Regions from separate parts of the Shewanella loihica PV-4 genome, predicted to be linked through region 3. Evidence: predicted binding sites of a transcription regulator. Region 3 holds the regulator's gene; each other region holds the start of a gene.
The links. The regulator MetJ, encoded in region 3, represses methionine synthesis genes. The targets are predictions, from matches to a motif close to TAGACGTCTAGACGTCTA.

Region 1 (3,277 bases), 1.6 Mb from region 3:
TTGCGCCACATAGGCCTGTTCGGTCAGTTCGCCCTTGCGCCAGCGACTGCGCAGGCCGCGAATGGCCGGCGTCTGCGGGAAGGAGCCGATGGTAGTTGTTGGCAGCAGCGGCAGACGAAAACGGGCCTGTTGCTTTAGGCGGCGCTCGCCAAAACCGCTAGGACGATTGAAATCCTCAGGCGTTAGGGCCTTGAGTCTCGCCTGCACCTCAGGGTTGGCCGCCTGTTCACGGACCTGACGCCTCGCCTCACAGCGCGCCACTATCGCCTGGGCTGCCTCGCTCTGTGGGGTAAGCAACAAGGTGCGCAGCGCCGCCAGCTCGTCGAGTTTCTGCTTGGCAAAGCTGAGTTGATTGGCAAGCTCTGGCGCCAGCTCGGTTTCGCTCTCCAGATCCACGGGCACATGCAGAAGCGAACAGGAAGGCGCCAGCCAGACACGCTCACCAAGATCCGCCACCAGGCCACGCAGACGCTCGGCCAAGATGTCGAGATCCGCCGCCCACACGTTGCGACCGTTGATTACCCCAAGGCTGAGCACCTGCGTCGGCTTCAAGCTGGCGCCAAACAGGGTGAGCTGCTCGGCATCGCTCACCAGATCCAGATGCAGGCCATCGACTACGAGATCCTTAATCAACTCATGATGATGGGCCACAGAGCCATAGTAACTGGCTAGCAGCAGCTTAACCCCCTGGCCACTGAGTTCTTTGTATGCCGGCTCGAAGGCCGCCAGCCAGTCATCATCTAGCTCCAGCGCCAAGATAGGCTCGTCGAGCTGCACCCAGGTCACGCCTTGATCGGCAAATCGCGCCAGAATTGCTTGGTAGGCCTCGAGCAAGTTGGGCAGCAGGCTCAGCTTGTCGAAGGGCTCGCCCTCGCACTTGGCAAGATAGAGGTAGCTGACCGGGCCAAGCAATACCGGCTTAGGCTGATGCCCCAGGGATTTAGCCTCGGCCACCTCGTCGAACAGCTGCTCATAGGCTATCTCGAAGCGCTGACCCGCCGTGAGCTCAGGCACTATGTAGTGATAGTTGGTGTTGAAGTATTTCTTCATCTGGGCGGCGCGGCTCGCCTCCCCCGTGGGGGCGCGGCCACGGGCCACTCGAAACAGGGTATCGAGATCCACCTGCTCGCCGCTGCGATGGCGCGCCGGGATGGCATTGATGGTAGCGCTCAGGGTCAGCACCTGATCGTAGAAGGCAAAGTCACCAACCGGCACTTGCTTCACCCCCGCCGCCTGCTGCCACTGCCAATGAGTTCTGCGCAGCTCGCTGGCGAGCGATTGCAGCTGCGTCTGCTCTATCTCACCACGCCAATATTTTTCCAGGGCAAATTTGAGTTCCCGTTGACGACCTATGCGGGGAAAGCCTAATGAAGCGATATCTAGAGTTTGCATATTGTATACCTTTTACATTAAGATGAGAGAAATTCATGGTTAGCGCCCTTCGCTGTCATCGCAATACAGGTTTGAGAACTGAAATTGCACAACAAACTAAAACAGGCGTCTGGACGTCTAGAAGTTTATTGTGCTAGTCTGTTGTCTCGCAATCGAATTGATTTCACGAGCAACATGAGCCAAATTCATGTGAGGTAAAAATGATAGAGCTTAGGCATTTACGTACATTGGTCGCCCTGAAAGAGAGCGGCAGTCTCGCAGGCGCAGCCAAGAAGCGCTTTGTCACCCAGTCGGCCTTATCCCACCAGATCAAGGAACTGGAGACCCGCATCAACTCGGCGATTTTCGTGCGTAAGAGTAAACCCCTCTCCTTTACCCAAGAGGGCGCTAGGTTGCTCAATCTGGCCGAAGAGATCTTGCCTAAGGTGATAGAAACCGAAATCGATCTCAAGAATGGCCTGGGCAGCGAAGCGAGAGATCTCTTTGTGGGTATCGAATGCCACAGCTGTTTTCGTTGGCTGATGCCGGTGATCGAGCAGTTTAATGCCAGCTTTCCCCACACCAACCTGGAGCTGTCGAGCCGCCACCTGTTCGATTCGCTGACCGCGCTCAAGCAGGGACAGCTGGATGTGGTGCTCACCTCAGACCCTATACCCGATCATGATATTGCCTATCAGCACCTGTTCGATTTCGAGGTCAAACTACTGGTCGCCGCGGATCATCCGCTGGCCGAACTTCCCTATGTCACGGCGGCGCAGCTTAAGGATCAGACCCTTCTCACCTACCCAGTGCCACTAGACAGGCTGGATATCTATCGCCACTTCATGGAGCCTGCGGGCGTGCCGGTTGCCAAGCAGATCCGCTGCGATCTCACCGCCATGTTGCTGCAACGCATCGCCTGCAAGGATGGGGTCGCCGCCCTGCCGAGTTGGTCGATCAACGAGGCCCACGGCCTGTCGCTCAAGGCGGTAAAACTGGGATCAGAAGGGCTCAGACGCCCGCTGTTTGGCGCCTATCGCAGCAACGGCAGCAGTGCGCGCCTCGCCCAGCAGTGGCTCAATCTGGTGACCTCTGAGGGGCTGGAGCGTCAGGGGCACTAAAGGCGCAATTTCAGAAAAGCTAAAATTAAGGCACAAAAAACCTGCACTCGGCAGGTTTTCTTTTATCAAGTGACAACGTCTAGAGCGGGTTAAGCAGTTGATTGCGCATGGAAAGCACTCTGCGCAGCACCAGACCTGGTGAGTCAGGATTGCGAGTCTGACGTAGATTATGGGCGATCATAAACTCTTCTCTGAGCTCCTCATCCAGTCCTAGTGACTCGAACGCCTCAAGGGTCAGCGTCTGCTTCTGATTATCGATCAGCGACTTGATGATAGAGAGCGGGAACGACTGCTCCGACTCGGCATTCAGGTAGGCGAAGGCGGTCAGGGCGATGATCTCGCCAAACACACTAAACAGCGCCAGGGTCTGCACCTCATCGGGATTGATGTTCACCCCTTCCATATGATGCAGGCTATCCACGGCGTCGGTAGCGATGCTCTCGGTGAGCGCCCAGTAGCCGTATACCAGCTTCTTGTAGGGCTGTGGCAGCTCGTCCAGACGCTCCTTGAGGTAGAAAGTGAAGGCATAACGGTAGATATTGACCTGGCCCAGGCGCACCAGGGCATCTTTCAATGAGCGGTTCTTCGATGACACGCTGGCGTTAGCCGCCGAGTTGCTGCGCCACAGCAGATGTGCCGCCAACGCGGGATCGGAAGAGACTATATCGATCACATTGCGGATATCGCCATCGGCAATAATGGCTTTCTTCAGCGGGATCAGAATCCCCCGTCGTCCGATAACCTGTTCTTCATTGGCAATAATTGCGCGTACTTGAGTGAATACC
Region 2 (3,277 bases), 1.6 Mb from region 3:
AACACAGCATTTTCAAAGGTGGTACCGTCGGCTTGAAGGATCTTCAGGATCGGGATCGATAATGAATCCTTATCGAGAAAACTGACACGATGGACAGTCTCTGTATTGCTCGTTGCGTTGCTCATACTATTCTCTTATCAGCTGAGTATTCTTGTTATCTGACTGCGAACAGCCTAAGTTGTTCACTATTCTCTATTATGACGCGGCCTTAAAGTTACGTTAACGTAAACTACCTAGCAAGCTATCACAGGGCGCGGCTAACAACTAGCTACCCTCACCCATGTATCGCTAGCTTTACAAGCCGGAGCCTAAACCACGCGATAATCTTTGGCAGGCACTAAACACAGCACAGTGCGCTGGCCAACCGGCACATTGGCGTTGGGAAACACGATGGACTCAGATTCGGCCTCGACCTTAATCTCAGTCCCGCCATCCTTAGCCAATATATAACCTCTTGGAAACGCCGTAAAATTCTCTACGTCGTCGGCAAAGGTAAAGCTAAAGTCGTCAAACTGCTTATTGATTGAGCGATGAACCTGATACAGATTCACCTGGCTCGGGTCAAACTCACCGAGCTCGAGGTCCCGGCCGCTTACCAGACGGGTCAACATCTCTTTCACCGCGATAAAGCGCGTCATATCGTTCTGCCCCATGGGCATTACCTTGCCAAGCTCTATGGTAAAGGCATGGGCCTGATAGCCATGGGCAGAGAAGTAACTAAAGGTGGTGGTAGGTTCGTGGTGAAACAGCACTGTGTTGATGCCGCAGGCGGCCAGGAACATGATCTGCTCGCCGCTGTAAGGTGCGCCGTGTGGATAAGGATAGATGGCAAACTTCTCATGCTTAGAGGCGCGTATTGCCGTGTGCAGGTCGTAGTGATAACGACTGCCGTCTTTTGGCGCCGCGTTGAAGAAGCGATCCACATACTGCTCTAGCTTCTTAGCGCGTACCCGCTCGGCATTGCTCTCGCCTTTGGCGTGGGCGCCGCTGAAGAGACGATTGAGGTTCTCTTCAACGAAACGGGTACCGTTTAGGATAGCTGGAGGGTTACCGATCAGAAACAGCAGGCGATGACGGGCAATCAGCGTCTCAGACAGCAGCGCAGTAATAAGCTGATCACACAGCTCGATTGGCGCCGTCTCGTTACCATGAACCGCCGACGAGAGCACTATGCTCTTAAGGGCTTCTTCCTTTCCATCTTGCTCGCTCTCTTGATTAGCTTCATACGTAACGAGCGGCTCAAATTGGATGACGCCGGTATCCCATACCGACACCTGTGTGTGTTGCCCTAGGGTAAATTCAAACGCCTCGAGGCCGACAGGATTGTCTAGTGTCAATTGCAAAAAGTCTTTCGACAACATCAGGGTGTCTCGCACTGCAAACTCCTTACTGCATCACTACCACAGCGCCCACCTTGTAGGCCTGAAAGATAGCGACTCCTTGGATTTATTAGCATTATTATCAGTTGGCCAGCATAGTAACACTTAAGCGAGTCGACGACCACGCGGGCCAGTCGATCGCCGCATATTTTCCCTGTTGCATTCGTTAATCAGATAATACAGAATAAAGCCGTCTAGCCATCTAAACGTATAAAATTAACTGGACTAGACGATTCGTTAGATAATTTAGACACTAGATAATTGGTTATCTAGATGAACAAAAGATAGATAAGCGTTAATCGAGAAGAGGTCAACCATGGCATTAGCAACATTTGGCGCAGGCTGTTTCTGGGGCGTAGAGTATTTTTTCAAGCAGATAGACGGCGTTACCTCTGCCACCTGTGGCTATATGGGCGGTGATGACAAGGCGACCACCTATAAAGAGGTTAAGACTGGCACAACCGGGCACGCCGAGGTGGTACAGGTCGAGTTTGACGAGACCAAGGTGAGCTTCGACGATCTGCTTGCCGTGTTCTGGAGTAACCATAATCCCACCATGCTCAATATGCAGGGCGGCGATATCGGCAGCCAGTATCGCAGCGCCATCTTCTTCCACGACAAGACCCAGAAGGAACAGGCCGAAGCTTCAAAGTTGGCCCTCGCCCGCAGCGGTAAATGGGGGCTTAGACCTATAGTGACTGAGATAGTCCCAGTGCTCACCTTCCATAAGGCGGAGGAGTATCATCAGAACTATCTAGAAAAGAACAACTTGCCTAGCTGTCACCTCACCTACTAGCGCTTGGTTATTCCAAGCAGCTCGATGCAAGTTACGCCCACAAAAAAAGCCAGTGAATCACTGGCTTTATTATTTTGTCTAAGTATTAAGCTGCTATGGAGTAAGCGACTAAGGTTTATCTAAGAGCCTGTTAGGCTAACGAACTAGGCCTACTTCGATTAGGCCAAGAGCCGCTCTATCATCTGCTGGGCCTGCTCCAGCACCTGCTCGAGATGCGCCTCGCTGACAAAACTTTCGCCATAGAGCTTAAACAACGCCTCTGTGCCTGATGGGCGCGCGGCGAACCAGGCTTTTTCGGTCACTACCTTGATGCCACCGATAGCCGCGCCATTGCCCGGGGCATGAGTCAGCACCTCGAGGATGGCATCTCCAGCCATGGCTTCACAGCCAAGATCGCTGACATTCAGGGGCTCGCTCACCAACTGATTAAACTTAGCCTTACGCTTAGGGTTAACCGGCGAGTCGATACGCTTGTAGAAGCTCTCTCCGTGACGCTCGACCATCTCGGCGTAAAGCTTAGCAGGCGTCTTACCCGTTACCGCCAGAATCTCTGCCGCCAGCAGCGCAAGGATGAAACCATCTTTATCGGTACACCAACTGCCGCCGTCACGACGTAAGAAGGCGGCGCCGGCACTCTCTTCACCTCCGAAGGCGAAGCTGGCATCGGCCAGGCCCTCGACGAACCATTTAAAGCCAACCGGCACCTCACAGAGGCTGCGCGACTGCTCACGGCACACCTTGTCTATCATTGCGCTGGAGACCAGGGTCTTACCTATCTTAAGATCGGCCGACCACTGCGGGCGATGGGACAAGAGGTACTCGATAGCCACCGCCAGATAATGGTTAGGATTCATCAGACCGCTGCCCGGGCACACAATACCGTGCCTATCGTAATCGGGATCGTTACCGAAACAGATATCGAAGGCATCCTGGTGGACCAGCAGACCCGCCATGGCATAGGGCGATGAGCAGTCCATACGGATCTTGCCATCCTTATCCAGGGGCATAAAACCAAAGGCGGGATCGATGCGATCGTTCACCAGGGTAATATCCAGCCCATAGCGCTCTGCAATCTTGGCCCAATAGTGAATTCCTGAGCCGC
Region 3 (3,277 bases):
GCCAATACCTTCTGAGCGTTGGCTTGGTGTTCACGAATGCGCACCGCCAGGGTTCTCAGCCCCCTCAGGGTCAGGTAGCTGTCGAAGGCTGACCCGGTCAGACCTAGAGTGTTTGACCACCAGTGCAGCAGCTCGCCCACCTCAGGGTCTTTGGCCACCACGGCGCCTCCCACTACATCGCTGTGACCATTGATATATTTGGTGGTGGAGTGCACCACGATATCGGCCCCCAGCTGCAGTGGCTGTTGTAACACAGGAGAGAGGAAGGTGTTGTCCACCACCACCTGAGCGCCCACCTTGTGGCTTGCCTGGGCGATGGCCTCAATATCGACCACACGCAACAGCGGATTAGAAGGAGTCTCCAGCCACACCATCTTGGGTGACTGGGTCAGCGCCTGCTCAAGCGCTCGCTCGTCGGTTTGATCCACCACCAATAGCTTGAAGGCGCCCTTCTTGGCCAGGTTGGTGAAGAGGCGATAGCTGCCGCCATAGCAATCGTGAGGCACCACCAGCAGATCCTCTGGTCCTAACAGGCTGGTCACCAGGGTGATGGCGGCCATGCCGGTACAGGTCACCACGCCGGTCGCCCCTTGTTCCAGTTCAGCAATCGCATCGCCGAGAATGGAGCGGGTCGGATTACCGGAACGGCTGTAATCGAACGCCCGCGGCTGTTGATGCCCTTCAAACGAGTAGTTTGTCGACAGATAGATAGGCGGCACCACGGCACCGTGCTGAGTGTCTGACTCTATGCCTCGTCGTACGGCGGCGGTGGCTAGTTTACGCGCTGTCATCTTCAACTCCTCAATATGGATCTGGGCAGGCACCTCGGACAAAAGAGATGTCTGGACGTCTAAATGTACCTAAGCCGGTAGTGAGCGTCAACAACTTTTGGACGTTTAGACGTCCAAACATTTAGAAATCTATTTGCATTTGCCAAAAATTCGAGGCAATAATTTGACTGTAATTTGTAAGGGTTTAAAATCTGCACCGAATTTTAGAATTTACAGGTGAGTCAATGACTGAGTGGAATGGCGATTATATCAGCCCCTATGCTGAACATGGTAAGAAGAATGAGCAGGTAAAGAAGATCACTGTCTCTATTCCTCTTAAGGTGCTTAAGGTGTTAACCGACGAACGCACCCGGCGCCAGGTCAACAACTTGCGTCACGCCACTAACAGCGAGCTGCTGTGCGAGGCCTTCCTGCACGCCTACACCGGTCAACCACTCCCCCAAGACGATGACCTGTCTAAAGACAAGCCAGATAGCATCCCAGCCGAAGTCAAACGTCTGATGACCGAGATGGGCATAGAGTGGGAAGAGATGGAGTGATCCACTCACACACGAATCGATAGAGGGATCGCTAGGCGGTCCCTCTTTTAGTTTTCAACCTTAGCCTGGAACATTGCAGTGCCTGCACTTCCGCTCGATCCCCATATTCTGGCGCTAGCCTCGCTTATCGTCTTCGTCGGCGCCCTCACCCAGAGCCTGATCGGTTTCGGCATGGCAGTCGTCGCCGCGCCTCTGCTCTACCTTATCGAACCGTCACTTGTGCCTGCGCCCGTGATCCTGATGGGCTTCTCTATCGCCCTGCTGACCCTGATCCGCGAGCGTGGCGCCCTGGAATTCAACGGCCTGCAATATGCCTTGCTGGGACGCATCCCCGGCGGACTGATCGGCGCCGGCCTGCTCATGGTCGCCCCCCAGGACGTGCTCGGCATGACTATCGCCATCATCGTGGCCATCGCCGTACTGCTGAGCCTGATGCGGCTCAACTTAGTGGTCAACCGCCGCAGCCTGTTTATCGCCGGGGTGATCTCGGGGATCTTCGGCAACATCGCCGCCATCGGCGGACCGCCGCTGGCCATACTGCTCTCGGGTAAAGATGCCAAGCAGTTTCGCGCGGCCCTGTCGGCCTTCTTCATCTTCAGCTCCACTATCGCCATAGTGATCCTGGGGCTTACGGGTCTGCTGACCCTACATCACTTCTACTGCTCGGCGCTGCTGCTCCCCTCTGTGCTGCTGGGTTACCTGATGGCCAATCGCCTGGTGGGACGCATAGACAAGAATAAGACCCGCATCATGACGCTGGTGCTCTGTAGCCTGAGCGCCATCTTGCTGGCCGCCAAGTCCTTAAGTGCCCTGCTCTAACACCTAGGCTCAAGAGAAGGCCGGCATCACAGCCGGCCTTTTCATTCTTAGAGAAACATACTCCTAGAAATGATAGGAAGTCTGAATCACCCCACCCACGGCGTCATCTGTGCCCACCAGGCCGGTCAGGTCCAGATTGAAGGAGCGACCTATGGTAAAGCCTGTGCCCAGGGTATAGAGATTACTGCTGGTATCTTTCATGTCGTGGCGATAGCCGACACGCAGGGCCAGCCAATCAGTCGCCCTCATCTCACCGCCCAGGCGCCAATACTGGGTCTCGCCTATCTCATCGAATCGCTTATGACCATTAAGATCCACATCTGTCGTCAGGCTGAAGTTATCCCAATCATAAGCCACACCTAAGGTATAGAGAGCCTCGACACGATAGGTAAACTTGCGCCCCATCGCCTCGACTGTGTCCAGCTTCTGGCTCACCAGGTTACGTCCCGACAGGCCTATGGTCATGCGTTCGAGTGGCTGAATGGCCACGCCGATATCCAGGTTTGCCACGGTATCGTCGTTGCGGTATTTGTTGTCGTCGAAATCATCGGCATCGAAGTTGTTGGCACTGACCACATAGTTATAGGTGTCTATGCGCTGCAGCTTGGGCGAGATACCGACAGCGACCGGCATGTTGACGATCGACAGCGGGAAGCTGAGGGCCACACCAAGATCTGAGATGGCACCGGCGACCACGGCCCCCTGCGAATCCAGATCAGTGACCGCAGGCGGATTGTTAGGGTCGAGATTGGTCAGGGCGTCTATGTCGCTGTCCTCGATCACCGCCACGCTCACCGCATCGATATAGGTCTTGTAAAAGATCGACATGGGCATGCGCTTGGTGGGCAGGACCACGGAAAAACCTAGCCCCACACTGCCATAGGCATTTTCACCATCGAGGGACTTAAGATCGGCGACCAGCATGTCGCGGTAATTGGTGATCCCAGTGACGTCGCTGGCATTGATGGCCGCCTCCAAACCGTCATAGGAGGCCTGCAGGGCGTCGAATTTGTCGGTCAGATTATCGATATTCGCAGCCTCGGCGCCCAGCACGGGCAACATCACGGCGCCGCCGGAATACTTGGGGGCATGAATGGCTAACAGGGCGGGGTTGATAAAGGCGGCACC

Region 1: metE (5-methyltetrahydropteroyltriglutamate--homocysteine S-methyltransferase) is a predicted target of MetJ. The motif match lies at 1,503-1,520, and genes of this name have one in related genera.
Region 2: msrA (peptide-methionine (S)-S-oxide reductase MsrA) is a predicted target of MetJ. The motif match lies at 1,575-1,592, and genes of this name have one in related genera.

Annotation. Positions count from the first base shown of each region.
Region 1 is NC_009092.1:3,544,734-3,548,010, forward strand. It holds gene metE (5-methyltetrahydropteroyltriglutamate--homocysteine S-methyltransferase) at 1-1,392, opposite strand, end outside; gene SHEW_RS15465 (LysR family transcriptional regulator) at 1,593-2,492, shown strand; gene SHEW_RS15470 (HDOD domain-containing protein) at 2,572-3,277, opposite strand, start outside.
Region 2 is NC_009092.1:2,219,379-2,222,655, reverse strand. It holds gene SHEW_RS09960 (thiamine pyrophosphate-dependent dehydrogenase E1 component subunit alpha) at 1-125, opposite strand, end outside; gene astE (succinylglutamate desuccinylase) at 309-1,376, opposite strand; gene msrA (peptide-methionine (S)-S-oxide reductase MsrA) at 1,696-2,175, shown strand; gene pgm (phosphoglucomutase (alpha-D-glucose-1,6-bisphosphate-dependent)) at 2,334-3,277, opposite strand, start outside.
Region 3 is NC_009092.1:586,690-589,966, reverse strand. It holds gene metB (cystathionine gamma-synthase) at 1-791, opposite strand, end outside; gene metJ (met regulon transcriptional regulator MetJ) at 1,016-1,330, shown strand; gene SHEW_RS02655 (sulfite exporter TauE/SafE family protein) at 1,409-2,149, shown strand; gene SHEW_RS02650 (conjugal transfer protein TraF) at 2,213-3,277, opposite strand, start outside.